Regions from separate parts of the Nocardiopsis eucommiae genome, predicted to be linked through region 1. Evidence: predicted binding sites of a transcription regulator. Region 1 holds the regulator's gene; each other region holds the start of a gene.
The links. The regulator LexA, encoded in region 1, represses DNA repair genes until DNA is damaged. The targets are predictions, from matches to a motif close to TCGAACANNTGTTCGA.
Positions count from the first base shown of each region.

Region 2: a site for LexA is predicted at 6,226-6,241, ahead of ACRWK8_RS13245 (DUF6504 family protein). Genes of this name have one in related genera too.
Region 3: a site for LexA is predicted at 7,933-7,948, ahead of ACRWK8_RS04305 (DUF6504 family protein). Genes of this name have one in related genera too.

Region 1 is NZ_CBDRIY010000001.1:70,135-80,070, forward strand. Features, by position in the region: gene leuS (leucine--tRNA ligase) at 1-671, shown strand, start outside; gene ACRWK8_RS00335 (hypothetical protein) at 790-1,371, shown strand; gene ACRWK8_RS00340 (hypothetical protein) at 1,368-2,045, shown strand; gene ACRWK8_RS00345 (alpha/beta hydrolase family protein) at 2,225-3,310, opposite strand; gene lexA (transcriptional repressor LexA) at 3,361-4,014, opposite strand; gene nrdR (transcriptional regulator NrdR) at 4,702-5,184, shown strand; gene ACRWK8_RS00360 (vitamin B12-dependent ribonucleotide reductase) at 5,315-8,062, shown strand; gene ACRWK8_RS00365 (CBS domain-containing protein) at 8,166-8,594, shown strand; gene ACRWK8_RS00370 (hypothetical protein) at 8,591-8,896, opposite strand; gene ACRWK8_RS00375 (SPFH domain-containing protein) at 9,167-9,936, shown strand, end outside.
Region 2 is NZ_CBDRIY010000017.1:55,770-65,705, reverse strand. Features, by position in the region: gene cobA (uroporphyrinogen-III C-methyltransferase) at 1-308, opposite strand, end outside; gene cobT (nicotinate-nucleotide--dimethylbenzimidazole phosphoribosyltransferase) at 636-3,173, opposite strand; gene ACRWK8_RS13255 (peptidoglycan recognition protein family protein) at 3,800-4,933, shown strand; gene ACRWK8_RS13250 (GNAT family N-acetyltransferase) at 5,082-5,657, shown strand; gene ACRWK8_RS13245 (DUF6504 family protein) at 5,852-6,139, opposite strand; gene ACRWK8_RS13240 (serine/threonine-protein kinase) at 6,481-8,742, shown strand; gene ACRWK8_RS13235 (quinone oxidoreductase family protein) at 8,814-9,779, shown strand; gene ACRWK8_RS13230 (SPFH domain-containing protein) at 9,915-9,936, opposite strand, start outside.
Region 3 is NZ_CBDRIY010000004.1:187,740-197,675, forward strand. Features, by position in the region: gene scpA (methylmalonyl-CoA mutase) at 1-359, shown strand, start outside; gene meaB (methylmalonyl Co-A mutase-associated GTPase MeaB) at 427-1,491, shown strand; gene ACRWK8_RS04270 (STAS domain-containing protein) at 1,801-2,172, shown strand; gene ACRWK8_RS04275 (hypothetical protein) at 2,490-3,041, shown strand; gene ACRWK8_RS04280 (hypothetical protein) at 3,068-3,769, shown strand; gene xylA (xylose isomerase) at 3,845-5,002, opposite strand; gene ACRWK8_RS04290 (ROK family transcriptional regulator) at 5,180-6,412, opposite strand; gene ACRWK8_RS04295 (GNAT family N-acetyltransferase) at 6,470-7,048, shown strand; gene ACRWK8_RS04300 (NUDIX hydrolase) at 7,088-7,558, shown strand; gene ACRWK8_RS04305 (DUF6504 family protein) at 7,659-7,919, opposite strand; gene ACRWK8_RS04310 (M48 family metallopeptidase) at 8,033-8,947, opposite strand; gene ACRWK8_RS04315 (DivIVA domain-containing protein) at 9,065-9,760, opposite strand.

The sequences.
Region 1 (9,936 bases):
TCGACGCCTACGGTGTGGACGCGGTCCGGCTGACCATGCTCTTCGCCTCCCCGCCCGAGGAGGACGTCGACTGGGCGGACGTGTCCGTGGTCGCCGCGCAGAAGTTCCTCAACCGCGCCTACCGCGTGATGAGCGAGGCCGGAGCGGCCAGCGTCCCCGGCGCCGACCCGGCCACCGGCGACACCGACCTGCGCCGCTTCACGCACCGCTCCATCGAGCAGATCACGGCGCTGGTCGAGGACAAGCGGTTCAACGTCGCCATCGCCCGCTGCATGGAGCTGGTGTCGGCCGCCCGCAAGGCGATCGACTCGGGCCCCGGCGCCGCCGACCCGGCCGTGCGCGAGGCGGCCGAGTTCGTGGCCGTCGCCCTGTCCCTGTTCGCGCCCTACATCGCGGAGGAGGGCTGGGAGAAGCTGGGCCACAGCGGCTCGGTGGCCGTCGGCAACTGGCCCGAGGCCGACCCGGCGCTGGTGGTCCAGGAGTCCGTCATCTGCGTGGTGCAGGTGCAGAGCAAGGTTCGCGACAAGTTGTCGGTGTCCCCCGACATCGACCCCGCCGAGCTGGAGCGCCTGGCGCTGGCCTCGGAGAAGGCCCAGGGCTTCATCGGTGACAAGACCGTGCGCAAGGTGATCGTCCGCGCGCCCAAGCTGGTGAACATCGTCGTCGGTTGATCCGTCGCGCGGGGCGGTGGTCGCGGTGGCGACCACCGCCCTCTACCTTGAGCGTGACAACTGATTGGGAGGCGGTGGCCGGGTGGGCTCTGCGACGGGTGCTGGACCACGACCCTGGGTGCGGGCGGCGATCGTGGTGACGGGCGCGGTGGTGGTCTCCGCGGCCGCCGTCGGAGGCGGCCTCTGGATCGCCGGGGGCGACCCGGACCAGCCCGGGGGCGGTGACGCCTACACCGCCGCGCCCCCGTGCGGAGTGGTCCCCGAGCACGCGGTCGCCCAGGCGCTGCCCGGGGCGGTCCTGGAGTCGGACGACGGCGGCCCCCTGGCGGGCGGTGACAGCACCGCGTGCGTGTGGACCACGGCCGGGCTCGGGGGTGACCAGCAGGGGGTCCTGAGGGTGGACCTGACCGCGCGCTTCACCGACGCCTCCGCCGAGCCGACCGTGACCGGTGACGCGTCCGCCGCCCTGGCCCAGGCCGCGCTCGTGCCCCCGCGCGGCGCGTCCGTGGTTCTGGGGTCGGGAGCCGAGGCCGAGGTCTGGCGCGGCCAGGTCCCCGGCACCGCAGAGCTCGCCTTCCACACCGACAACCTGCTGGTCCGCGTCTCCTACACCGCCGTGGACGAGGACGACCCGGTGGCCTTCGACCGTGCCGAGGAGACCATCGTGGCCTTCGCCGACCAGCTGGGGGAGGCCCTGTGACCGGCCCGTATCCCGAACCCCGGCACTTCGGTCAGCCGGAGGACCCCGGTGCCGCACCGCCGCAGAGCCGGGGCCTGGCCGTCACCCTGCTCGTCGTCCTGATCGTGGCCGTGCTGGCTCTCGCGGGCTGGCTCGCCTGGTACCTGCTGGGCAACGGCGTGGAAGAGGGCGAGTTCGAGGCCGCGCCCGAGTGCGGGGTCGGCGAGACCGAGGCCCTGGCGGAACTCGTGCCGGGCTACGAGAGCGAGATCGAGGAGACCGTCGGCACCGCCCAGGACGCCTTCGGGACCGGTTGGCAGTGCCGTTGGGCCACCCCCGAGGGTGCGGGCGAGTCCGTGCCCTCCGCCGCCACCCTGGTCATGGTCGCCGCCCCGGTCGAGGGCGGCCAGGAGACCGCCGCCGACACCCTGCGCTCCACGGCGGGAGGGAACGACGCCCAGCCGGTGGACGGCCTGGGCGACGAGGCCCTCACGTGGGTGGAGGAGGGCGCGTTCGAGGTGGGTTGTGTGGGCGTGCGGGTCTCCAACCTGTACGTCGAGTCCTGCTACACCGCCGCCACCGACTACGACGCGGTGGGGTCCGTGGACGGGGCGGTCGCGGCCGAGGACGCCGAAGTCCTCGCCCGTGCCGTCGTCGAGCGGCTGCCCGCCTCCGGGGACGACCAGGACGACTAGGGCGTGTTCCGCGGATGCTCCCGCCGGTGGCGGCGGAGCGGCCGTCGACGCGCGAGGCGGCCCGGCGTCGTCGCGGTCGCGGAACGCTCCGGCGGCCGGGACTTCCTCGCGGGCGTCCCCGCCCGGGTGATCCGGGCGATCGACCGAGTCCGGCCGGTGGCCCGCGGTCCGGGGACCGCCTAACGCAGACCGCCGAGGAACCGTTCCAGGGCCGGGGTGACGTCGGGTGAGAAGGCGCGGTCCGCGTCGAGGGCGGCGGCGCCGGGGGAGTCGTCGTACTCGCGCAGGATGTGGTCGGCGCCGGGCAGGTCCACCCGCTCGGCACCGTCCATACCGGTCATGAGCCGGTCGATCTCCTCCTCGTTGACCTGGGCGTCCCGGTCGCCCCACAGAACCAGGACCGGGGTGTCCCCGGGCAGCTCCTCGGCCAGCTCGACCGGGTCGAAGGAGTCGATCCACGCCAGGTAGTCCGCGCCGTTCGCGTCGAACAGGCCGGTGGAGTCGGTCTCGGGCAGCTCCGAGCCGGAGCGCACCGCGGCCCGGCCCGCCCGCAGGTCGGAGAGCATCGTCGCGGCGGTCACCTCGCCGACGCCGCCCTGGGCCTCGGCGGTGCGGACCTGCTCGGACAGCTGTCGGTCGATCAGGTCAAGCATGCGCGTGCCGGGCGGGGCGGCCAGCACCAGGGCCGGTTCGGCGTCGAGGACCTCATGGGCGCGCAGGGCGAACAGGGCGCCCTCGCTGTGGCCCAGGATGACGGTGCGCTCGGGGTCCACCTCGGGCTGGGCGACCAGTTCCGCGTAGGCGGCGGCCATCTGCCGCTCGAAGACCAGGGGGTCGACCGGCTGGTCGAGGGCCTCCTCCTCGGCTTCGCTCATGGCGTCCGGGTCGGCGCTGCCGAACTTGTCGTAGCGCAGCGACGCCGCACCGGCCCCGCTCAGCACACGGGCGAGGTTCAGGTTGGTGTTGGCCTCGGGGCGCCCGGGGCCGTTGCCGTTCCGGTCGGTGGGGCCGCTACCGGAGATGATGAGCACCCCGGGGACGGTGCCCCCGTCACCCCCGGGGGTGGTGAAGGTGCCGGGCACCGTGAAGCCGCCCCCCTCGAAGGACACCTCGCGCTCCTGCCCGGAGGCGCCGGGAAGGGCGGGCCCGTCACCGCCGTCGCTGGGCGCGCAGGCGGAGACCAGCAGCGTCCCGGCGGCCAGGGTCGCGGCCAGGAGGGCGCGGGTCGGGGAGGGGGACACGGGGGCGGAGACAGGTGACGACACGTCCTCAGCGTATCGGCCCACCCACCGCCCCCGGCTTCGGGGATCCGCGCTCAGACCCTGCGCATGACCGTGACGACCTTGCCGAGGATGGTGGCCTCGTCACCCTGGATGGGCTCGTAGGCGTCGTTGCGCGGCATCAGCCACACGTGCCCGTCCGGCTCTCTGCGCAGCACCTTGACGGTCGCCTCGTCGTCCAGCATCGCCGCGACGATGTCACCGTTCTCGGCCGTCTGCTGCTGACGGACGACCACCAGGTCGCCGTCGGTGATCGCGGCGTCGATCATCGAGTCGCCCACCACGGTGAGCATGAAGAGGCGGCCCTCACCGACCAGCTGGCGCGGCAGCGCGAGGACGTCCTCCACGGCCTCCTCCGCCAGGATCGGGCCACCGGCGGCGATCCGGCCGACCAGCGGGACCGAGGCCGCCCTGGTGGAGTCGGCGGTGAGCTCCTCCTGGGTGAGGGTCTGGGAGGTCTCCCTGCCGGGGGTCCGCAGCTCCACGGCGCGTGGCCGGTTCTGGTCCCGGTGCAGGTACCCCTTGCGCTGGAGCACCTTCAGCTGGTGCGCCACGCTGGAGGGGCTGGACAGGCCGACGGTGTCCCCGATCTCCCGGATGGACGGCGGGTACCCCCGTTCCCGGACGTACCTCTGGATGCAGTTGAGGACACTCTGCTGGCGCGCGGTGAGCCTGGGGGTGTCGGGCACGGACGCGCCCGGTTCGCCGACGGGCGAAAGAACGGTGGTGGGTCCGGAGCCGACGGCTCCGGGGTTCTCCTCCGGCACGGCCGGGCCTCCTCGGTGTTCGGTTCGGTCAGGGCGCGTGTGCGGCCGGTCACCGGCCACGCGGACCGGACGGCGAAGCCGGTGTGAAATCAAGGTCAACTTTAGTCGTTGCACACGGTGATATCAAACAAGCGTTCGAGAGTCCGTGGACGGGGTCGCGGAGGGATTTCCCTTTGTGTTTTCACGCGCCGATTTCCGGTGGCCGGACTTATGTGTGTACACGCGTGCGGTGGCCGTTGTCCGTCGAATGCGGGATCCGGTATGGGGTTCGTCTCGCCGTGCCCCGCCGTCGCTCCACGGCCTCGGGGGGGAGGGGAATTCGGTCGGCGGTTCGGTGTGGCGGGCGTCGGGCGGCGCGTCCCCGCCCCCTTATCCTGGGATTCGGCTTCCGGAGTCGCGCACCCCCGTTTCCACCTCCTCGAACCCCGTTCCTTGGCGGCCTCCGCCGCCGGATTGGGGACACGCCGTGGGCCGGGTTGCGGGTGTCCGCCTGAGCGCCTAGGTTCGACCACAACATCTGGTGTTGACGCGGGGGCCGTGGTCAATAAGTTGTGGTTAAGTAGACTCCAAGGGTTGTTGGTCGGGTACAGGAAAGCCAGGTGAACCGGGATGCACTGTCCGTTCTGCCGTCATCCGGACACCCGGGTGATCGACAGCAGGTCCACCGACGACGGCGCGGCCATCCGGCGCCGTCGGACCTGCCCCGTCTGCGAACGCCGCTTCACCACGCAGGAGACGGTCCTGCTCATGGTGGCGAAGCGGTCCGGGGTCACCGAACCCTTCAGCCGTACCAAGATCATCGCCGGGGTGCGCCGCGCCTGCCAGGGCCGCCCCGTCTCCGAGGACGCGCTGGCCAAGCTCGGCCAGCAGGTCGAGGAGGAGATCCGGGGGCGCGGCGTGGCCGAGGTGCCCGCCCACGAGATCGGCCTGGCCATCCTGGGTCCCATGCGTGACCTGGACGAGGTCGCCTACCTGCACTTCGCCAGCGTCTACCGCGGGTTCGAGAGCCTCGCGGACTTCGAGGCCGAGATCGCCAGCCTGCGAGAGGACCGCGAGGGCCAGGCGGAGCCCGCGGTCGACACCACCGGGTAGGGAACCCGGAACCGCCACCGCGAGGTGGGCGGGAGCACGGCGAACACCGTACCTCCGCACCATCCCGAACACATGAACGTCCGCGCGGTCACCGCCGGGTCCGCGCATGACCTTCGGGGGAGGCGCCGCCATGGCGCGAAAGACGAGCGGTACGACCAGGCGCGAGGGCGGGGGCCTGCGCGTCGGCCGGGTCAACACCACCGAGGGCGTCCATCCCTACGACACCCTCGAATGGGAACTCCGCGACGTCGTCATGACCAACTGGCGCGACGGCACCGTCAACTTCGAGCAGCGCGGCGTCGAGTTCCCCACCACCTGGTCGGTGAACGCCACCCAGATCGTGGCGAGCAAGTACTTCCGCGGGGCCGTCGGCACTCCGGAACGCGAAACCAGCCTCAAGCAGCTCATCGACCGGGTCGTCGACGTGTACACGAGCACCGGACGCGAGCACGGCTACTTCGCCACGGGGCAGGACGCCGAGGTCTTCGACCACGAACTCAAGTACGCCCTGGCCCACCAGCTGTTCAGCTTCAACTCGCCGGTCTGGTTCAACGTCGGAACCTCGTCCAGGGCCCAGGTCTCCGCGTGTTTCATCCTCTCCGTGGACGACACGATGGAGTCGATCCTGGACTGGTACAAGGAGGAGGGGCTGATCTTCAAGGGCGGCTCCGGCGCGGGCGTGAACCTGTCGCGTATCCGATCCAGCAGGGAACTGCTGTCCTCCGGGGGCTCGGCCTCGGGTCCGGTCTCCTTCATGCGCGGCGCGGACGCCTCCGCCGGGACCATCAAGTCCGGCGGCGCCACCCGCCGGGCCGCCAAGATGGTGGTACTCGACGTGGACCACCCCGACATCGAGGAGTTCGTCGAGACCAAGTCCCGTGAGGAGCACAAGATCCGCGCCCTGCGCGACGCGGGCTTCGACGTGGATCTGGGCGGAGACGACATGTTCAGCGTCCAGTACCAGAACGCCAACAACTCCGTCCGCGTGTCCGACGCCTTCATGCGCGCCGTGGAGACCGGTTCCGAGTTCGGCCTGACCTCCCGTACCACGGGCGACGTCGTCGCCACCGTCGACGCCAAGGAGCTCTTCCACCGGATGGCCCGTGCGGCGTGGGAGTGCGCCGACCCGGGCATCCAGTACGACGGCACCATCCAGGACTGGCACACCAACCCCGAGACCGGCCGCATCAGCGCGAGCAATCCCTGCAGTGAGTACCTCAGTCTGGACGACTCGTCCTGCAACCTGGCCTCGGTCAACCTGCTGAAGTTCCTGCGCGAGGACGACACGTTCGACGTCGAGGGGTTCACCAGCCTCGTCGAACTGGTGATCACCGCGATGGACGTCTCCATCACCTTCGCGGACTTCCCCACGGAGCGGATCGGGGAGACCACCCGCGCGTACCGGCAGTTGGGGATCGGCTACGCGAACCTGGGCGCCCTGCTCATGGCCACCGGCCACGCCTACGACTCCGAGGGCGGGCGGGCCGTGGCGGCCTCGATCACCTCGTTGATGACCGCCGCCGCCTACCGTCGCAGCGCCGAACTGGCCGGTGTGGTCGGCCCCTACGAGGGATACGGGCGCAACGAGAAGGCGCACACACGCGTCATGCGCAAGCACGCCGCCGCCAACGACGACCTGCGCACCGTGGGGGCCCTGGAGGAACCCGTCCACGAGGCCGCCACCCGGGAGTGGGCCCGGTGCCTGGAGACCGGTGAACGCCACGGTTGGCGCAACGCCCAGGCCAGCCTCCTGGCCCCCACCGGAACCATCGGGTTCATGATGGACTGCGACACGACCGGGATCGAGCCCGACTTCTCGCTGGTCAAGTACAAGAAACTGGTCGGCGGCGGGTCCATGCGGATCGTCAACCAGGCGATCCCCCGGGCGCTGCGAAACCTGGGCTACAAGGAGGAGCAGATCGCGCCGATCGTGGACCACGTGGCGGAGCACGGGCACGTGGTGGACGCGCCCGGACTCCGGCGGGAGCACTACGAGGTGTTCGACTGCGCCATGGGACGCCGGTACATCCAGCCCATGGGGCACGTGCGCATGATGGCCGCTACCCAGCCGTTCCTCTCGGGGGCGATCTCGAAGACGGTGAACGTGCCGGAGGCCGCGACGGTCACCGACTTCGAGGAGATCTACTACGAGGGCTGGCGCCTGGGGCTCAAGGCGCTGGCGGTCTACCGCGACAACTGCAAGGTGGGTCAGCCGCTGTCCACCTCGGGTGCGGCCGGGGAGACCGTGGAGGCGCCGAAGCCCGTGCGGCGGCGGTTGCCGAAGAAGCGGCCGAGTGAGACGACCTCGTTCTCGGTGGGCGGGGCCGAGGGCTACATCACCGCGGGCTCCTACCCGGACAGTGGTCTCGGGGAGGTGTTCCTCAAGCTCGGCAAGCAGGGCTCCACCCTGGCCGGGGTGATGGACGCCTTCTCCATCGCGGTCTCCATCGCTCTCCAGTACGGGGTGCCGCTGGAGACCTACGTGGAGAAATTCACCAACATGCGGTTCGACCCGGCGGGCATGACGGACGACCCGGACATCCGTATGGCGCAGTCGGTGGTGGACTACATCTTCCGCCGCCTGGCCCTGGACCACCTGCCCTACGAGGAGCGGGCCGCGCTGGGGGTGCTCTCCGCCTCGGAGCGCGAGGCCCGGTTGCACGGGGAGGACCCGGTCCAGGCCGCCGTGCAGGTGGAGTCGTACGCGCAGTCGGCCGCCCCGGCCGAGGCTCCGGCGCCGGAAAAGCACCCCAGCGAGGACTTCTCGGAGGGGTTCATGGCCGACGCGCCCCTGTGCACCACGTGCGGGACCAGGATGCGCCCGTCCGGCAGCTGCTACGCGTGCGAGGGCTGCGGCGCCACCAGCGGCTGCAGCTGACCGCCGGCGCCCCGGGACCCCGGTCCCGGGGCGTGGTCCACACCTGTGGTTGGCGGGGGAGGGGAGCGGGTACCCCCTGAAACCCCGGCGGAAGGTGGTTCCCATGCTGATAGCCGCGATCCTGCGGGCGAAGGGCCCGGAGGTGGTGAGCGTCGCCCCGGAGGAGACCGTCGCCCGGCTGCTCACCGAACTCGCCCGGCACAACATCGGCGCCGTCGTCGTCGCGGAGGACGACACCCTCGTCGGGATCGTCTCCGAGCGTGACGTGGTGCGTCACCTGGAGCGCCGGGGACCCGAGGTCCTCTCCGCCCCCGTCTCCGACATCATGACCGCCGACGTGGTCACCTGCACCCCCGACGACTCCGTCGAGGAGGTCAGCGAACGCATGACCGTGCGCCGGTTCCGCCATGTCCCCGTGACCTCGGAGGGGCGGCTGGCCGGGATCGTCAGCATCGGTGACCTGGTCAAGAGCCGTCTACGGGTCCTCGAGAACGACCGGGCCCAGCTGGAGGCCTACATCCACGGACGCTAGGCCTCGGATCGGTCGCTGGAGGCCACGGCGACGGCGGCGGTCGCGGCGGTCACCCCCAGGACGGCGGGCCACGAGCCCACCTTCCTGGCGAGCGGGTGCGACAGGCCGAAGGCGGCCACGTACACGCCGGTCAGGGCGATGGCGGTGCCCAGGCCGGTGCTGCGGCGCGTGGTCTCGAAGGCCGCGGCGCCGAACCCGGCCAGGACGGCGCCGCCGAGGGGCCGGTTGCCGGTGGCGCGTGCCACGGAGTAGCCGCCGATCAGCCCGGCGGTGGTCAGGACGGCACTGGGTACTGCGGGCATCGAGGGCTCCCGTTCCGTGAGTTTCGGTCATGACGAGGCTAGCCCCGCCCTCGGGGGCGCGCCATCCGGCGCGCGTGGGTCACCGTGTGGCCGATACCGCGTCACGCTCGGGACACGACCCATGGGTTTCGGCTGGCCACCGTGACAAGCTAGGGCCCGACCACTACCGGTTTGTCCTACGACGGACCCGCCCCGAGCTGGAACCAGATCGCGGTACGCGACGTCGAAGCCGATAGTTCCCGACGTTCCGTCTCAAGGAAGTGCATGCCTATGTCGTTCGCGCAAACGGTGCGCGGCGCGGCCAGCGCGGTCGCCCAGGGGGGCGACCCGCGTCAGGCCGTGACCGACGCAGTCCAACAGGCCGCGGGCCAGGTGACCGGCCAGCGGTCCGGTCAGAGTTCGGAGGGCGGCCTCGATCCCCGGGACTTCGTCGCGGCACGCGAGCAGGGTGCCTCCGTGGACACCCGGATCGAGCAGAAGACCACCTCGCTCAGCAACGCGGGCGAGGCCCTCAACCGCAGCTACTACGAGCGCGGCCGGGGCGGCCCCGTCCACGTCATCTGCCCGATGGTCATCCCCCGCGGACGCACCTTCGTGACGATGCTCCCGGCGATCGCCCTGGTCGTCATCGGCGTCGTCGGTTTCTCCACCACCGCCGCCACGGCCATGGTCACGGGCGCCAATCCCCTGCTCAACCCCCTCTTCGGGGTCCACTACTGGATCATCACCGCGGCCGTCACCGGCTTCATGTGGTGGCGCCAGGGCATGGTCATGGTTCCCGAGGGCTGCCAGGCCATCGTGACCCGCTTCGGTAAGATGGAGAACCTCTACCAGCCGGGCAGGGTCACCCTGTTCAACCCCTGGAAGCGCGTCTCCTACATCGTCAACACCACGCGCGAGTACCCGTTCAACGCCCCGATCCGCTCGGCCCCCACCAAGAGCGGCGTCCAGGCCTCGGTCGACCTCTTCGTGCAGTTCAAGATCGAGAACGCCACCGACTTCGTCTACACGCTGGGCGGCGTCCCGGGCTTCCAGGAGAA
Region 2 (9,936 bases), on a different contig from region 1:
CAGATCCGGGACGCCTCGGCCTCCTCGGTGACGGCCGCGTTGGTCTCCGGGGAGTCGGTGGCGGCGTGCACGAGCCAGTAGGCGGGGGCACCCGGTCCGCTGACGTCCCCGGGGCGCCAGGCGCGACGGTGCCAGGTCAGGCGCCCCGCGTCGGCGAGGTCCTCCAGCGCGGCGGACGCCTCGGGGGAGACCAGGGTGACGCGGGCACCGGCCTCCAGCAGGACGGGGACCCGGCGTTGGGCCACCCTCCCGCCTCCGACGACGAGGACGTCGCGGTCCCGCATGCGCAGGCCCAGGAGATAGGTCACGGATCGCACCCCTTCGGTCGTCCGCACCGGCCCCCGGCTCCGTCGACGGGGTGCGCGCGCGGACGGGCCCGGCGCGCCGCCAGCGATGTTCGGTGATGGCTCCAAAGTAGCTTGTCAACGCGGCATCACATGGAGGTAAAGGGTGACGGCGGTCCGGAGTGACACGCGCCGCATCGGGGCCCGCCCGGAGTGTGGGCCGAGGTGACCCGCCCGGAGTGTGGGCTCGGCGTGTGCCCCGTCGCGGCGCCCGGACGGCGCGGGACCCCGCCACCCTCGTCGGTGGCGGGGTCCCGTCGTCTCACCGGGCGCCCCGGCCCGGACCGCGACTCACCGGCCGGTGGTCACACCGGCGTTGTCGAAGGTGGCGACGTCGCGCAGCGCGCGCACCGCACCCTGGAGCAGCGGCAGGGCGAGCAGCGCACCGGAGCCCTCGCCGAGCCGCATCTCCAGGTCCACCAGCGGCGTCAGGCCCAGGTGCTCCAGGGCGATGGCGTGGCCCGGCTCGGTCGACCGGTGACCGGCGAAGCAGGCGCTCAGGGAGTCCGGTGAGATCGCGGCGGCGGCGAGCGCGGCCGAACCGGCGATCACGCCGTCCAGGAGGACCGGCACCCGCAGCGCCGCCCCGCCCAGGACGTACCCGGCCAGTGCGGCGTGCTCCAGGCCGCCGAGCGCGGCGAGGGTCCCGATCGGGTCCGCCTCGTCCACCGGGTTGGCCTTGAGCGCCTGACGGACCGCCTCCACCTTGCGTTCGTAGGTGGGATCGTCCACGCCGGTGCCCCGGCCGGTCGCCACGGCGGGGTCGGCGCCGGTGAACGCGCAGATCAGGGCGGCGGCCGGGGTCGTGTTCCCGATCCCCATGTCCCCGGTGACCAGGCAGCGGTTGCCCGCCGAGACCAGGTCCCGGGCGATCTCGATGCCGCCCTCCAGCGCCTGGAGTGCCTGGTCCCGGGTCATCGCCGGACCCTGGGTGAAGTCGGCGGTGCCCCGCGCGACCTTGCGCGGGAGCAGGCCCGTGCCGCGGGGCAGGTCACCGACCACACCGACGTCGACGACGGTCACCTCGGCGCCCACCTGCTTGGCGAAGGCGTTGACCACGGCACCGCCGTCGAGGAAGTTGCGCACCATCTGCGCGGTGACCTCCTGCGGCCAGGCGGTCACCCCCTGGGCGTACACGCCGTGGTCACCGGCGAACACCGCCACCGCGGCGGGCTCGGGAACCGGCGGCGGGCACTCCCCGACCAGCCCGGCGAGCCGTACCGAGACGTCCTCCAGCACGCCGAGGGAGCCCTGGGGCTTGGTCATCCGGTCCTGCCGGTCCCGGGCCTCCTCCACGGCTCGGGCGTTGAGCGCTCCGATGGCGGTGATGGTCTCCTCCAGCAGGGTGGTCGGCTCCTGGCCGGGCAGACCTCGGCGCCCGTAGCGGTCGCGGTGCACGGCCCAGGACAGGGGGCGTCCCCTGGCCCAGCCGGCGAGGCCGAGTTCGGGTTCGGTGGGGAAGTCCTCGACGTAGCCGACGCACAGGTACGCGACGAGTTCGAGGTGGGAGGGGAGTTCGAGGACACTGGCGACGTCGCGTTCGTCGGTGAAGGCGACCCAGCCGACGCCGAGCCCCTCCGCGCGGGCCGCGAGCCACAGGTTCTCCACGGCGAGGGCCGCGGAGTAGGAGGCGGGTTTGGAGTGCCGTCCGGGGCTGTGCGGGCCTCGGCTGGGGTCGACGGTGACGGCGACGTTGATCGGGCTCTCAAGCACCGCCTCGACCTTGAGCCCGGAGAAGGCCTGCGCGCGGGTGCCGGGCCGGGTGTGGCCCTGGGCCTCGCGCTGGACCCGGGCGAGCTCGCGCACCTGCCCCCGGATCTGGGGGTCGTCGATGACCAGGAAGTCCCACGGCTGCGTGTGTCCGACGCTCGGGGCCTGGTGCGCGGCCTCCAGGACGCGGGTGAGGACGTCGGCGGGGACCGGCTCGGGCAGGAAGCCCGCCCGGACGTCGCGCCGCTCTCGGATGGCGCGGTAGACGGCGGCGCGTTCTGCGTCGTCGAAGGCGTGGCCGGATCCTCCTCTCCATGGGTCGGCGGGAGTGTCCGCCGCTTCGGGAGTCCGCTCGGCTCCCCGTGTCTCGGCGTTCAGCGCCTCACGAGCGGCCTGGATGGCGGGGACCAGGGCCGGGGCCGCCGCCGTCCGGGTTTCCTCCGGTTCGGGCCGCTGGTGCGGACCCGAGTGCTGCGGTACCTCCAGGGGTGCCGCTGCTTCGTGTGCGTGCACGGTGTCGCTCTGCTTCGGTTCGGCGGCCGCGCGGTTCTCTTCCACGGGGCCGGGGTTCGTGATGGGCTCGGGCCGCTCGGTCCCGGTCCCGGCGGCCTCGGGGGGCGCGGGGTCGGGCTGGGGGGCTTCGGCCGGGGTAGGGGGTTCGGGTTGCGCGGGGCCGGAGTGGCGGCTGCCCGAGCGGAAGGGGATGACGTTGAACCGGGGGTCACGCTCAGGGGCGACGGGAGGCTCGTGCTGCTCGGCGGTCCGTGTCTGACGTGGTTCGGCCTGTGCCGCTCCGGTCGGGGGCCGGGGTTCGGGGTGGGCCTGGTGCCTGGCCTGCTGCGGGCGTGTGGTGAAGGCCGTGGGCGCCGGAGCCGGGGGCGTGGGCTCGACGGCGGAAGGGTGGCCGGGCGCGTGCGGCGGAGGCTCGGCCCCCGGGAACGAGTTCCGGAACGGGTTCTGCTGCGGTGCGACCGGGCCGGGAGCGCGCGCTTGGGCGCCCTTGCCGCTCTCGGGCAGTCCGTCCAGGAGGCCGCCGAGGCCGGGCAGGGGGCCGGTGCCCCTGTGCCACGAGCCCTCCTGCTCACCGCGACGGAGGTCCTCGCGGTCGTCGTTGGTCATGGTCACTCCCCGAAGAAGAGAAGAGAAGAAGAGGTCAGTGAGCTGCCCGGTTCCACCTGGTCCGTGACGATCCGGCCCAGCGTAGTCCGCGGCGGTCATGCCGCTCGCACGGGTCCCCCCGACCCGGCGCGGCTCGCCCCGGCAGAAATGCCGGGGTCCTCAAGTCACCATCAACTGTGCCAGAGTCCGCCCCGGTGCGGGCTGTGTACGGGAGTCACGGTCCGCGACCGGAGGGGGTTCGCACCCCGTCCACGGGCGGTCGCCGCCCGTCCGGGGCGGGGCACGGACGGGCCGAGCCCTCCCTGGCGGGACGCGCCACACCGCCCCCACCAGGCAAAACTTGGAACCGAGTACCGACCTTCCACCCCGCCACCGCACTGAGCAACGACTCGAACACCCTCCGTATATTTTCTGGTCTCCGGGGCCGGGCATCGGTCCAGGTAAGGGCTTTCGGTTCGGGCAGACCCACGGTTACGGCCAGGACCTGACCCGGCGCCGCGACCCATGACGGGATCGTCAACGCCCGCGCGGCGGGCGCCGGGCGTCACTCCCCTGTGGCACGCTTTTCCGTACCCGAAAGCCCCTGAACCCGGCATCAGCCCCCACAAGAACGGAACGAACCCTCCATGCGACGGCGTCACTTCCTCGCCGGTGCCACCACGGTCACCGGCCTGTCCGCGCTCGCCCCCGCACTGCTCGCCTCCGCCAGCGCCTCCGCACGGACCACCACGGAGACCTCCACGACCCTGACCGCGCCCAGGGTCCTCGCCGAGGAGGCCCGCTCCACCGGCACCCTCGTACGCCCCGAGCGCCGCTTCGACCTCGTCTCCGTCACCCAGGCGCCCACGGCCGTCTCCGAGGGGGCCGCCGTGCGCTTCGAGACCGCCGGGGGAGACCTGAGCGACTGGCGGGAACTGCACTTCCACACGGCCGGACCCGAACACCTGGCGCCCACGGCCTCCGCCATGGCGCGGGCACCCCAGGGCGCGACCGGCTACGAGGTGCGCGGCGCGGACGGCGCCGACCTCACCGCCGTGAACCTGCACGACGGTGAGGAGCTGCGGTTCGGCGGACAGGAGCGGGTGTCCCTGTCCGCCGAGGACGACGGGGTCACCACCCTCACCGGCGGATCCACCCTGCGGGTACGCACCCGGGCGGGGTGGGGCGCCGACGAGTCGCTGCGCTTCGGCGACGACGGCGAGGACCTCTGGCCCGCCCAGTTCCACCGCGTGCAGGCGCTGACCGTGCACCACACGGCGATGGCGACCACCGACGACCACGCGGCGGACATGCGGGCCGTGTACCACCTGCACGCCGTCCAGCAGGGGTGGGGCGACGTCGGTTACCACCTGCTGGTGGACCCCCGGGGCGTGGTCTACGAGGGGCGCCACTCGGGCGGCGGTCTCCCGATCTTCCGAGGGGTTCCCCTGCCCGGCCTGGCCGAGTCCGTGACGGCCGGCCACGCGTTCGGGTTCAACCACGGCAACATCGGCGTGTGCCTGCTCGGTGACTTCACCGACGAGCTGCCGACCCAGGCGGCCCAGGACTCCCTCGTCGACGTCCTGCGGATCCTGTGCGCGCTCACCGGCGTGGACCCGTCCGAGAGGATCGAGTACGTCCACCCGGACACCGGTGCGGCGACCGAACAGGAGGCGGTGGCACGGCACCGGGACTGGCTCCAGACCGAGTGCCCGGGCAACGCCTTCTCCGAGGTGTTCGACACGGTCATCCGCCAGCGGGTCGCGCGCGGCCTGCTCTGAACCCCCGCGGTGGCGGGACGTTCCGGCGTTCCGCCACCGGGCCGGTCGGGTGCGGGGGACGGTGCACCGCCGTACCCCGCACCCCCGGGAGGCGTATCTTGAGCGATGCCCGGAACGGCCGTCCGTACGCAACAGGGGGAACACTCGCATGGCCACCGTCCAGAGCGCTCCGATCATGCCCGCGGTGATCCTGGAGACCGAGCGCCTGCGCCTGCGGTCCCTGCTCGAACGGGACATCGACGACGTCCACGCCTCGTGCGTGGACCCCGAGCTCCAGCGGTGGATCCCGCTGCCCGCGCCCGGGCTGCCCTACACGCGGGAGTCGGCCGAGCACTTCTGTCTGCGCCTCGCCCCGGCCATCCGCACCGGAGGCGACGGCCAGCACTGGGCCGTGGTCGACCGGGAGTCCGGTCGGTTCACGGGGTCGGTGGCGCTGCTGCGTACGCAGTGGGCGGCGATGGTCACCGAGATCGGCTACTGGATCTCGCCGTGGGGCCGGGGTCGCGGACTGGCCACCGAGGCCGTCGTGGCGGTGTCCCGATGGGCCCTCGGCCAGGGGTTCCAGCGCGTGGAACTCAAGGCCGCCACCGGAAACACCGGCTCGTGCCGGGTGGCCGAGGCCGCCGGGTTCCAGCGGGAGGGCACCGACCGGAACGCGATGCCCCTGCACGAGGGCCGCTCGGACCTGGCCTCGTACGGACTGGTCCCGAGCGACATCCTCTGAGGGGGCCGCACCCGACGAGCCTTCCCGCCGCTCACCGCGCGCGCGGGAGCCGGCTCCCCGCCCGGGGGCACCCGAACCCGCCCGAGGACGCGCGGGAACCGGCCGGGTGCACGAGAGCCGCCCGAGGACGCGCGGGAACCGGCCGGGTGTGCGAGAAGCGGCCCCGGGGCGTGCGGGGAGGCGGCGTCGTGCGCTCAGCCCCAGACGCGGCTGAGCGTCCACTCGCCGGTCGTGCCGTCGTGCCGGAGTTCGTACACGCCCTGCGCGTAGGCGGAGCCCGCCTCCACCCGCCAGTGTCCGCGTTCGGGAACCTGTGACCCGTTGCCGGGAGTCCAGTCACGCCGAAGGGTGACCCAGTGGTCGATGATCCTCCGCACCCCGTACACGCGACCGTCCCAGGTGAACCGGGTGGGTCGGCCCCCGTCCTCGACGACCGTGACCTTCGCCCCGAAGTACCGTCCCACGACAGTTCCCCCCAGCATCGACCGACTCCTCCTGGCTGGTGTCCGGCCGCGCGTACGAGGCACGCCGCCGGAGCGCCCGTCCGTGGGGAAGTACGGCCAGGCGTTCGAACACGTATTCGAATCCTAGCGAAGGCGGGGGTTCCGTGGAACCTATTCCGCGTTCCCGACATCACCTCCCGTAGCACCCCCGCGCCCGAACCCGACCGGCGTCGCGGAACCGTCCGCCACGACTCGCATCGGCCCAGTTCCGACCCGCTTCCGCGCCCGGAACGGCCGTCAACAACCGGAACGCGTCGGCGTGTCGAGATCGGTACGCTGTTAGACGCGAATCACACGATCCATACAAGGGACCCCCAACTGTGACGTCCAACGGACACGAAAGCGGCAAACCCCTGCGCGCCGGAGACCCGCGCGAACTCGACGGCTACCGCATCGTCGGCCGTCTGGGACGCGGTGGCATGGGCACCGTGTACCTGGCCAGGGACGCCGCCGACCGTGCCGTGGCCGTCAAGCTGATCCACCCCGACCTGGCCGACGACGAGTCCTTCCGACTGCGCTTCGCCCGCGAGGTCGCCTCCGCGCGCCGGGTCGCCCGCTTCTCCACGGCCGGGGTCATCGACGCCCGCCTGGAGGGAGAACCCCTCTTCATCGTCTCGGAGTACGTGCCGGGCCCCAACCTGGACCAGGCGGTGCGCGGTGGCGAGCCGATGCACGGCGGGACCCTGGACGGGCTGGCGATGGGCGTCGCGGCGGCGCTGACCGCCATCCACGGTTCGGGGATCGTGCACCGGGACCTCAAGCCCGCCAACGTCCTGCTGTCCCCGGTCGGCCCGAAGGTGATCGACTTCGGGATCGCCCGTGCCCTGGACGACGCCAGCGACGCGGTCACCCGCTCCAGCCAGCTCATGGGCACCCCCTCCTACATGGCGCCGGAACTGATCCTGGGCGAACAGGCCACGGCGGCGGCCGACGTCTTCGCGTGGGGCTGTCTGGTCGCCTTCGCGGGCATCGGTCGGGCGCCCTTCGACGCGGGCACCGTCCCGGCGGTCCTGCACAACATCTCCACCGCGTCACCCAAGCTGGACGGGCTCGACCCCAGCCTGGTGGACCTGGTCACGGCGGCGCTGGACAAGAAGCCCGAGAACCGCCCCACCTCCCAGCAGCTGCTGGCCCACCTGACCGGGCAGCAGGATCCGGAGGAGGCGGAGGTGCGTCGGACGATCACCACGTCGTGGGCGCCGCCGAGCAGCACCCCGGTGCCGGGCCAGCCTCCGGAGCCCACCGAACCGGGCCTCCAGGAACAGGGGCGCCAGGAACAGGTTCCGGCCGAGGCCGCCTCGACGCCGCCCGACGGCCAGCCGTCGGCCTCCGACCCTGGCGCCGTCCTGCCAACCCGGCACGAGGACACGCACCAGCGACCCACGCCGCCACAGGCCCCGCGGACCCAGCTCCACCAGGCCCCGTTCCCTCCGCCCGTGCCGCCCGGTGAGCACCCTCAGCAGTACCCCCCGGTTCCCTCCCACCCCCAGGCACCGTGGTCCGGCCCACAGCAGGGTGGATACGGACACCAGGGCCCCAGCGGCGGCTACCGGCCGCCGCACCACGACGCCGGGCACGGCCCCGTGCCGCAGAACCGTGTCGGCCCGGGCCAGTACCAGCAGCCCGGGTCGGGGAACTCCCCCTCCCACGGGATCCCCGCCCACACCGGGCACGCCGGGTACCCGCCCCCCAACGGTCCGAACGGCCCCCGCGGCCCCGAGCAGCCCCCGGCCCCGCCCCACGGCGGGGACCCGGGCCGCAGGAAGGTGCTGCTCATCGGCGGCGCCGTCCTCGCGGTGGTCCTCGTCGCGGGGGTGGGCGCGACCGTCCTGCTCTCCCGATCGGACGAACCGCCGGTGGACACCACCAGCATCTACGTCACGGACTTCGCCACCGACCCGGGGTGGTCGGACACCCGGACCTTCGACCCCGGGGACCCGGACTACTCGGACGGCTACTGGGCCGAGCAGAACGCCGTGGTGTTCCAGCTCGACCCCACGCTCTACCCCTCACGGGGCACGATCGTGCCCTTCGACAGGGAGACGCCGGACCGCGTCCTCATCAGCACCAACGTGGTACCGATCCAGGGCCCCGCCGAGTCCAGCCTGGGCGTGCGCTGCTGGGACCAGGACGGCGAGGAGGAACGCACCATGTACGAGGCCCTCCTGCGCTTCGACGGCGCCCAGGCGCAGATCCGCCGGGTGACCGAGGAGAGCGGGGACACCGCGATCGCCGAGACCACCGAGGTGGCCGGGTTCGAGCCCTTCGACCTCCACGACGAGGAGTCCGCGGTCGAGGGCCTGCCCTACGACGTCCGGGTCGAGGACCTCGTCACCAACAACCTCAAGTTCGCCTGTGAGTACGTGGCCGAGGAGGGCGAGGACCCGTACATGGACCTGCGCATGTGGGTCAACGACGAGCTCGTGCTCTCCAGCACGGACCAGCAGCCGCTGCCGGACGACGGCGACCTCGACGACGAGGAGCGGCGCCGGGTCGGTGTCGTCATGCGCCCCGGTGCGGGCACCGAGCCGCTCGCCGCGCTCTACACGGACTACGCTCTCCACAGGATCAACGTCGACTGAGCCGGGCCTCCGACGCGGGCGCCGTGACGGCCCCGCACCGGCCCGGCGGTGTCCCGCCCCGGAGGAGAACCATGCGCGCGATCGTGATCGAGGAGTACGGCGGACCCGAGGTCCTGCGACTGACCGAGGCCGAGAGCCCCGCTCCGGGCCCCGGTGAGGCGCTCGTGGACGTCGAGGCGCGAGGCGTCAACTTCATCGACGTCTACCAGCGCTCGGGCGCCTACCGGGTTCCGCTCCCCTACGTCCCCGGGATGGAGGCCGCCGGGACGGTCTCCGCCCTGGGTGAGGGCGTCACCGACCTCCGGGTCGGCCAGAGGGTCGCCTGGGCGATGGCGCCGGGCGGGTACGCCGACCAGGCCGTGGTCAGGGCGTCCCTGCTCGTTCCGGTCCCCGACGCCGTCAGCACCGAACAGGCCGCCGCGCTCATGCTCCAGGGCATGACCGCCCACTACCTCACCCACGCGGTCCACCCCGTGGCCGAGGGCGAGACCGTGCTGGTGCACGCCGCCGCGGGCGGCACCGGGCTGCTCGTCACCCAGCTGGCCAAGGCCCGCGGCGCCCGGGTGATCGGCACCGTGTCCACCGACGAGAAGGAGCGGATCGCCCGGGAGGCGGGTGCCGACGAGATCATCCGGTACACCCGGACCCCGGTGGCCCCGGCTGTCCGCGAGCTCACCGGCGGCGAGGGCGTGGCGGCGGTGTACGACGGGGTCGGCCGCGACACCTTCGACGCCAGCCTGGAGTCCCTGCGCCCGCGCGGTGTCCTGGCCCTGTTCGGGCAGTCCAGCGGCGCGGTGGAACCCGTGGACCCGCAGCGGCTCAACAGCGCGGGCTCGGTGTACCTGACCCGGCCTTCGCTCGCCTACTTCGTGGCCGACCGCCAGGAGCTTCTGGGACGCGCGGGTGACCTGTTCTCCCTGGTGGAGAAGGGCGGCCTGGACGTGCGGATCGGTGGCCGGTACGCCCTGGACGAGGCGGGGGAGGCGCAGTCCGCGCTCTCCTCGCGGGGCACCAGCGGCAAGCTTCTGCTGGTCTGAGCCCCGCCCGGCGGTCACGGAACGGCCCCTGGGGCTGCTCCTCGGGGCCGCTGAGCCCCGCCCCGGCGGTCACACGACCCCTCACCACACGACGGCGGGCCCCCTCACGGAGGCCCGCCGTCGCAGTTCCACCCCTCACTCCTGCTCGCGCGGGTCC
Region 3 (9,936 bases), on a different contig from region 1:
TCGCGACCGCCTTCGCCGACCTCGGGTTCGACGTGGACGTGGGCCCGCTGTTCCAGACCCCGGCCGAGGTCGCCGTCCAGGCCGTGGAGGCCGACGTGCACGTGGTCGGGGTGTCCTCCCTGGCCGCCGGACACCTGACCCTGGTGCCCGCGCTGCGCGAGGAACTGGCCCGACTCGACCGCGAGGACATCATGATCGTGGTGGGCGGGGTGATCCCGCCGGGTGACTTCGACGAGCTCCGCGCCGCCGGGGCGTCGGCCATCTTCCCGCCGGGGACGGTGATCGCGGAGGCCGCGATCGACCTGCTCGACCAGTTGGAGGAGCGGCTGGACCCGGAGGGCACGGAGCAGCGGGCGTGACCGTTCGGCGCGGCGGGCCGGACCGGCCCGACCGGAGGTGACGGCCGGATTCCGGCCGGGAGGGGGAGTGGACGTGGCGGTGCGCGGGAGGCGTCCGGTGGACGTGGACGCCCTGGCCGAGGGGGTGCTGTCCGGGCACCGGCCGACCCTGGCCAGGGCGATCACCCTCGTGGAATCGCGCCGCCCGGACCACACGCGCTCCGCCCAGGAACTGCTGGTGCGGCTGCTCCCGCACACCGGCGGGGCCCAGCGGGTGGGGATCACCGGGGTGCCCGGCGTGGGCAAGTCGACCTTCATCGACGCGCTCGGCACCCGGCTGACCTCGCGCGGCCACCGGGTGGCCGTGCTCGCGGTCGACCCCTCCTCCACCCGCACCGGTGGCAGCATCCTGGGCGACAAGACGCGCATGGCCGACCTCGCGGTGGACCCCGACGCGTTCATCCGGCCCTCGCCCACGGCCGGCACCCTCGGCGGGGTGGCCCGCGCGACCCGGGAGACCATGCTGCTCATGGAGGCGGCCGGGTTCGACGTGGTCCTGGTGGAGACCGTGGGGGTGGGCCAGTCCGAGGTCACCGTCGCCGCCATGGTGGACTGCTTCCTGTTCCTCACCCTGGCCCGGACCGGAGACCAGCTCCAGGGCATCAAGAAGGGCGTCCTGGAACTCGTGGACGTGGTCGCCGTGAACAAGGCCGACGGCCCGCACGCCGACGACGCCCGCAAGGCCGCCCGGGAGCTCTCCCGTGCCCTGCGCCTGCTCCAGCCGGTCCACCCCGAGTGGCGGCCGCCGGTGCTGACGTGCAGCGGTCTGACCGGTGACGGGCTGGACGAGGTCTGGGACACGGTGCTCGACCACCGGCGGGTGCTGGAGCGCGACGGGGCCCTCGCCGACCGGCGCAGCGCCCAGGGCGTGAGCTGGATGTGGGACCAGGTGCGGGACCAGCTCCTGGACTCGTTCCTGCGGGACGCGGGTGTGGCCGACGCCATCCCGACGATGGAGGCACAGGTGCGATCGGGTGAGACCACCGCCACCCTGGCCGCGCGTGCCCTGCTGGACTCGTTCACTCAGGGTGACGGTGACGCGGAGGGCCGAACGGGCCGTGACCGGGCCGACAGTGACGGTGGGGGTGCCTGAGGGGCACGAAGCAACACCGGGTGTCATGTCGTGAAATGACCCAGGGTGAACGGGAGGTACCGACCCGGGGGGAGGGGGTTCTCGCCCATGAGGCGAAAATTTCTTGCCCGATGCCATTCCCGTGGAAGCGGTTCGCTTATACCGTGTGTGTCCAACGACTTACCAGGCCGCTCGGGCGCGCAAGTGTCTCCCCTCACCGGACCGGCTCTGTGGGAGTGGAGCCGGGTCCGGTAGTCGTTCCCGGTCGGGCTGCGTATGGTTAAGCGAGGGACCCCTCACCATCGGAACGTGGGGCCGGGAGGAGTGAACGTGCACAGGCTTGGACTGAGCACGCGGTTCGAGAGCCGCAGCGTCATCGTCGCGATCGAGGGAGAGCTCGACATCGCGACCGCCGCCGACCTCCAGGAACACATCAGGACCGCGATCGAGGACCACGGTCCGTGGCTGATCCTGGACCTGTCCGCCCTGGACTTCATGGACTCCAGCGGGCTGAACGTCATCATCAACGCCTATCGGAACGTCCGTGAGCGGGACGGTTCCCTGTCACTGGCGGCACTGAACGAACGCGTCACCAAGGTCGTCCGACTGGTCGGCCTGCACCGTCAGGTTCCCGTTCACCAGACCGTCGCCACCGCCGTCGCGGCGATGGAGGCCCTGGAGGCCAAACGCCAGGCCGGCTAGCCCGAACCAGGGTTCCGGGCCCCCTCCCGGGACCGTGACCGCCGCTGACACCCCTCCTCTCCCGTGCCCTCCTCCGGCAGGCGCGGTGCCCTGCCCGGAGAGGATCGGGTGTCGCCCGGCCGGACCGCCCCGAAGCGGGGCGGTCGTCCCCCTGTGGACAACCCGCGGGGTCTCCCTCCTTCGGGGACAATGGGTCCATCGACGACATCACCCCCTCCCCCCGGTCCCCCCGCCGCCTCCTCGACCCCCTGCTCCGGTTCCAGGTCCGCATCCAGAACGACCCCCGCCACGCGCGCCGTGTCGCGGGAGTCGCCTCCGTGCTGCTCCTCGTCCTGACCGCGCTCCTCGCCTTCCTCCTCACCCTCGACCTCTCCGCCGCCGCGCGCTTCCTCCTGGTCCTGGTGGGAGCGGCCCTGGGCCTCCCCCTCTTCCTGGTGCTGCTCGCCGTGCTGGTGAACCCGGCACCGCCCGGGGTCCGGCTCCCCGCCGGGACCCGTCCCGCCGACCTGCGCGCCGCGAGAAGGGTGCTCCGGTCGGGAGAGCTGACCGGCCTGCCCGAGGCGGACAGGGTCGCCCGGATCCTGGCCGCGCAGGTCCTGAGACAGCGGCTGTGGCTGTCGGTGCTGCTGCTGTGCGGTTTCGGCGTGCTGAACCTGTTCAACGCGCTCAACCGGTACACCTCGGACGGTGCGTGGAGCGGGACGTCCGTGTTCTTCCTGGCGACGGGCCTTGTCTTCGTGGTGATAGTGGTCGTGGCCGTCCCCTCGGACCTCCGGTCCAGGCGCAGGGCACGGGCCGTGGCCGACGCCCACGACGCCCGGGCGAGAAGCCGGTCATCGACATCCCCACCGAGAGTCTCGGATTGGTAACGGGATTTCCGGGTAGTGGGTTCGGCATGAACGAGCCCACGACACACCCCCGGTCCGCTCGCCGACATCCCAGGGCCCTGTTCGGCCGGATGCAGGTCTACGCGCAGAACCACCCGCGTGCCTACGCCGTCAGGGCCGTGTCAGTCGCCCTTCTCGTGGGGCTGCTCCCGCCATTCGTCCTCTGCGTGATCCTGCTCGACGACTGGGCGTCCGCCGTCCCGGTCCTGCTCGGCGCGGCGGCCCCCGTCGTGATCATGGGCGCCCTCATGGTGTGGCTGATGCCCGCGTTCCTGCGCCGGACGCTGGGCACCTCGACGCTGCAGCCGGACACTGATCCGGTGGACCTGCTGGAGGCCAAGCGCCAGCTGCGCCGCGGCGGCCTCCACGAACGGGACGAGGTCAACCGGGTCGCCCGGGTCCTCGCCGCCCAGGCGGAGGCGAGGATCAACTCCCCGAGGACCGTCAACGTCGTGAGCGTGGTCGGCGCACTGCTGTTCGGTGCGCTCGCGACCATGAGCTACCTGCTCGACGGAGCGGGTTCCGACTTCCGCCTCACCGCGACGTTCACCCTGCTGTTCCTGGCGTACCTGCTCTTCCTCGGCCCCTGGACCAGGCGCTACCGGCAGCGCGCCCGGGAGTTCGCGAGACTCTACGACGAGCGCGAGACCGCTCGGGAGCGCCCTCCGGAGGCCGCCCGGGAACGCGCTCCGGACGCCCTCGTCCACTGACCAGAGACCGCTCGGATGACTCCGAGCCCCCCGCGCCCCCGGCGAACGTCCCCCGTTCGCCGGGGGCGCCCCCTGTCAGCGGGCGCCGAGCAGGTGCTCCAGGGCGAGCTGGTCCAGCCGCTCGAAGTGGTATCCGCGCCGCCCCGCCTCCTCCAGGTCCAACTCCTCCCCGAGCAGGTCCGCGACTCCCTCACCCGGGGAGAGCGTGGGTTCGGACAGCTCGGGCACCCGGGACTCGGCCAGGGCGGTGACCACCTCCGGGTCGGCGCGGAAGGCGGCGGCCCGCTCCTTCAGGAGGAGGTAGTTGCGCATGCAGCCCGCCGCGGACTCCCACACCCCGGACGCGTCCTCGGTCCGCGGCGGCTTGAAGTCGAAGTGCCGGGGGCCCTCGTACCCGGAGCGCTCCAGCAGGTCGACCAGGAAGAACGCCTCCTTGAGGTCGCCCGCGCCGAAGCGCAGGTCCTGGTCGTACTTGACGCCGCGCTGCCCGTTGAGGTCGATGTGGTGGAGCTTGCCGGCCCACAGGGCCTGGGCCACGCCGTGCGCGAAGTTCAGCCCGGCCATCTGCTCGTGGCCGACCTCCGGGTTGACCCCCACCATCTCGGGGTGGGCCAGCCGCTCGATGAAGGCCAGGGCGTGGCCGACCGTGGGCAGCAGGACGTCGCCGCGCGGTTCGTTGGGCTTGGGCTCGATGGCGAAGCGCAGGTCGTACCCCTGGTCGAGCACGTACGCGCACAGCAGGTCGAAGGCCTCACGCAGGCGGTCCAGAGCGGCCTGCTGGTCCTTGCCCGCCTCGGTCTCGGCGCCGTCCTGGCCGCCCCAGCACACGAAGGTCCGGGCCCCCAGTGAGACCGCGAGGTCGATGTTGCGGACGACCTTGCGCAGTGCGTAGCGGCGCACGTCCCGGCTGTTGGAGGTGAACCCGCCGTCCCGGAAGACCGGGTGGCTGAACAGGTTGGTGGTGACCATGGGCACCCGCACGCCGGTCGCGTCGAGGGCGCCTCGGAAGCGCCGGAGGATCGCCTCCCGCTCGGCGGGGGTGCTGCCCGGCGGGATCAGGTCGTCGTCGTGGAAGGTGACGCCGTACGCGCCGAGGTCCGCGAGGCGGTGCACGGCGTCCACCGGGTCGAGCACCGGACGGACCGGGTCGCCGAAGGTGTTGACGCCGCGCCAGCCCACGGTCCACAGGCCGAAGCTGAAGCGGTCCTCAGGGGTGGGGCGGAGGTCGGACATGTGTGCTCCCGGGGGGGTCGGTCCGTGGAGGGCGTCGGACCCCGCCAGTTTGTATAGAGTCCCAACTAATTGTCAACGGTCTCCGCCACCCCGATCCGGGCGGTGGTCACGCCCGCTCCCGCTCATCCCACACCGCACGGGTGAGTTCGTACTCGACCGAGGCCACCACGTTTCCGACTACGGCAGCGGCAGGGCACCCGAGTCCAGGCCGTGGATCATCACGGCGGCGCCGCCACGGGACGCGGCGCTCATGCCGAGGGCGGAGGGCTCCACCCGGCACCCGCCCGCCTCGGGGGCGAAGGAGTGCGCCCCGGCCGCCGCGCGACAGCTGGGGAGCAGCCACGGGGCCAGCGGCACGAAGTACCCGCCCACCACCACGGCCCCGGGGTTGACCACGTTGACCAGGGTCGCCACCCCGCGTCCCAGCCAGGTTCCGGCGCGTTCCAGGGCGGCGACGGCCGGACCGTCACCCGCAGACGCGCGCTCGACCACGAGGTCGACCAGGGCGGCGACGTCCCGGCTCTCCAGGGGACGGTCCGCGACCCGGTCCGGCAGGGCGGCACGCAGGATCGCCCCGATCCCGGCCAGCGCCTCCAGACAGCCCCGCCGCCCGCACGAGCACTCCGGGCCGTCGGCGGCCAGTTCCAGGTGGCCGATCTCCCCGGCGGAACCGGCGGCGCCGCGCAGCAGCTCACCGCCGGTGAGCACCCCCGCGCCGATCCCCACCTCGCCGGTCACGTACACCAGGTCCGTGAGTCCGGCCAGGGAGCCGAACCGGTACTCGGCCATGGCGCCGAGGTTGGCGTCGTTGTCGACCAGGACGGTCGCGCCGGCGAGGGCGGAACCCGCCAGCTCCGAGCGGAGGAGGTCGCGCAGAGGCACGTCCCGCCAGTCCAGGTTGGGCGCCCGCGTGACCGTGCCGGTGGGGGAGTCGATCAGCCCGGGAACCGCCACGCTCACCCCGACCACCGCGCGGCCCTCCAGCACGGGCTCGCCGGTCACCTCCCGCAGGACCGTCGCGATCCGGGCCGCGCAGGCCTCCGCCCCCACGGAGCGGGCGTCCAGCGGCACGTGCCGCACCACCAGATCCCGGTGGGCCAGGTCCACGGCGACCACCGAGAGGTAGTCGACGTTGACCTCCACGCCGACGGCGGCCACGGAACGGTCGTCCAGGTCCAGAAGGACACCGGGTCGGCCCACCCGGCGCTGCGGGGTCTGCCCGGTCTCCCGGACCAGACCGCGCTCCATGAGGTCGCTGACCAGGCTGGACACGGTGGTCTTGTTCAGTCCGGTGGCCGTGGCGACGGCGGCACGCGAGCACGGGGAGAGGGCCCGGACGGTCCGCAGCACCGCGCGGAGGTTGTTCTCACGGATGGTGTGCAGACCCGCCGTGCCGGTACCGGCCGCCACCGCGCCCCCTCGAAATCCCGTTGCCCCCGTCTGCGGGGCGCTGGTTGGATTCCCATCATGGTGCCTGCAGACGTCTTCCGAGACCAACCCGTCCTCGTGGGGGAACGGGTGCGGTTGGAACCGCTCGGCGCGGCCAACGCGGACGAGGTCATCCCCGCCCTCGTGGACATGGATCCGCAGGTGCGCAGGCTCACCGGCACCCACCAGGAGTTCACCCCCGAACAGCTGCGCCGCGTGTTCACGGAGCGGGAGCACCGGCACGACCGGGCCGACTGGCTGATCCGCGCCCCGGACGGCACGGCCGTCGGAGACTGCGCGCTGCTCGACCTCGACCCGGACAACGCCGAGGCGCACTACCGGATCGCGCTCAACTCCATGGCGTGGACCGGCCGGGGCTACGGCACCGAGGCCACCGACCTGGTCCTGGAGTACGCCTTCGCGACAGCCGGGCTGCACCGGGTGGCCCTGGAGGTGTTCGCCTTCAACCCCAACGCCGAACGCTCCTACGCCAGGTCGGGGTTTGTCCGCGAGGGCGTGTGGCGCCAGCACCTGCGCTGGGACGGCGCCTGGCACGACGCGGTCCTGATGTCGATCCTGGACCACGAGTACGCCGAACTCCGCCGTGGGCGTGGCTGATCGAGGGGAGGCACGGGGGACGGCGTTAGTGTCGTGTGCATGCCCGTCCCGGACTTCGTCACCCAGATGCGCGAGCACGTCGGCCACTCCCTCCTCCCCCTGGTGGGGGTGACCGGAGTGGTGCTCGACGATGACGGCCGGGTGCTGCTGCACCAGCGTTCCGACGACGGACGCTGGGCCACCCCCGGCGGCATCCTCGAACCGGGGGAGCAGCCCGCCCAGGCGGTGGTCCGCGAGGTGTGGGAGGAGACAGGCGTACGGGTCGAGGTGGACCGCCTGGTGAGCGTGGTCGCTCAGGAGCCGCACACCTATCCCAACGGCGACCGGGTGCAGTTCCTCGACCTCGCCTTCCGCTGCCGCCCCGTCGGAGGCGAACCCAGGATCGACGGCGACGAGAGCCTGGACGTGGACTGGTTCACGGAGTCCGAGACGCCGCCCATGGCCGAGCGCGTCCTCGAACGCATCCGCTGGGCCCGCCGCGACGAGGGCGAGCCGTACTACGTCCGCTGATCGGTTCCGGACCGCCCTGCTCGCTGCTGAACGGCGCCACCGAGCGCCACGCCCTGGAGGAGTACGTCCGGGCAGCCGAGCGGCGGGCGGGACACGTCCGTCAGCTCCACTGGCGGCGCATGGTCCAGCGGTCCGAGGCGGCGTCACGGGAGATGTCGATGATGCTGGGCTGGCCGGTCTCGGACTCGGCCGCGACCCGGAGCAGGTGGATGTGCGTGGCGGGTACGCCCGGGGCGCCGGGCCGCGCGGGCCAGTCACCGATGATCCGGCGCACACGGAAGGTGTGGCCGCGCCAGGTGAACCGGACCGGGTGACCACGGTCGGTGGAACGGACGTTGATCTGGTCGTTCAGGAGACTCACGAGGGACAGTCTATCGAACACCTGTTCGAACACGTCAAGTCTCCTGAGGGTGGCGCGGGTCGCGCTTCGTGGAGAAGCTCCTGGTCGCAGCGGTGGATGCCGGGGCTGGCGGGCTACAGGAACACCCGGCCCCGGCGGTCGCGGTCGCGCAGGGCGGCCATGCGGCGGGTGTTGCCGGGGTGTCGGGAGAGCAGGTGATAGAGCAGCAGCGAGCAGCCCCGGTCCGTGTGGGCCCGGGCGGCCATCTCGCCCAGGTTCACCCGCCGGTACAGGGTCGGGCCTCCGGCGTAGAGCCGCACCCCGTGCGCGCCCTCGGGCACGTGCGCGTGGGCGTGGTTGTCGGCGGTGTACTCGCAGGCCCGGGACAGCGCCGAGCCGAGGCCGGGGACCAGGTCGGCGCCGAGGGTGGCCACCCGCCGCCAGTAGCCCGTGTGACCGGCGGCGAGGTGGCCCACCTGGTGCGCGACGAGGAAGGCGAGGGCCTCCCGGTCCCGGGGGAGGCCGTGGTCGTCGAAGACCGCGTCGGGCAGCACCAGGTAGCGCCGGAGTCCGTGCGCGGCGGCGTCCGCGCGCACCGAGACCGGCCCCGGCCGGACGTAGGCCTCCGGGCGCCGGGCCAGCCCCATGTCCCGCGCCAACGAACCCACCACCCGGTACGCCTCGGGGAACTGGGTCGGAGAGATCCGGACCGACTCGGCGCGTTCGCGGGCGTACCGCAGGCCGCGCGCCGACCAGCAGACCAACGGCACCGTGACCAGTGCCAGCGCCGTCCACAGCAGCGAACCCGACACCGACCACACCAGGCGCAGCAGCACCGCGGTCAGCGCCAGCGTCACCGTCACGGCCAGGGCCAGCAACGGTCTCTCCCAGGGGTGAGCCGAGGCCGGGACGACCTCCTCGTCGGAGTCGGCGGGGTACGGTTCGCTCGCCTGTGGGGAGGGCTGGTGCGCCGACCACGGTCCGGGGGCGGCGGTGCAGCCGGGGACCCCGTGGACCGCGCTGGTCGGTGAGGTCCCCCAAGACGGCATGGAATGTCGCACACTGCTCCCCTCGGGCCGCCCGTGTCAGGGAATGACTACTCCCTGTGCCTAAATATTACTTTCCGCTTCCCTTCGTGTGGTGTGGCGGAGGCGGCGTGTCCGGGCTCAGGGGTGTTCGTACCGGCGGAACTCCTCCGCGAGCTCGTCGAGGAAGTGGTCGACCTGGGCCGGGTCGTACCCCGGGCGGGCCCGGGTGGTGGCGAACTGGACGCGCTCCACCTCGGCGGAGCTGAGCGTGGCGCGGTCCGGCCTCCCTTGGAGAAGGACCTCCAGGGTGTACTCGGCGCGGTCCAGGAACTCGTCCACCTCCTGCTCGTTGTAGCCGGTGGTCAGTCGGGTGGTGGCGAAGCGCTTCTCCCTGATGTCCTGGGGCGCCATCCGGGGGCCGTCCGCCGGGGTGCCGGGCGGCGGGCCGGGACGGCGCGGGTCCGCGTACCCCGTCCCCTGGCCGGGGTGGGGCGGGCGGGGCCCGTCCTGGCCCGGGCGCGGAGGCAGGGGCGGCGGCGCGGCGGGCTGGCCCAGGCCGCGTCCGGCGAGGTCGGCGACGACGAGGTCGAGGAAGTCGTCCACCTCGTCCTCGCGGTAGCCGGGGCTCATCCGGGTGGTGCGGAACCGGGAGTTGCGGATCTCGTCCGCGGTGAGCAGCGGTCCGGTGCGCGGCCCGCCCTCCAGCGCGACCAGCGTCGCCTCGATCCGGTCGAGGAGCGCGTCCACGTCCTCCTCGTTGTAACCCGGGCGCAGACGCACCGTGTGGAACTTCTTGTTGCGGATGTCCGCCGGTGTCAGAGGCATGGTCCCCATTGTGCAGTTCACGAGGTTCGTAGGTGCGCTATCGCGCGTTCGCGTGTGCGTCCCGGGTGCTCCGGTCGTCCGTCGGACGGTGCCGGGGCCGTCCCCGGCCGGGCGGACGCACACGCGGAGGGCGGACACGGGAAGGCAGGGGGGAACTCATGGTTCGCATTATGCCGAGAGGAGGT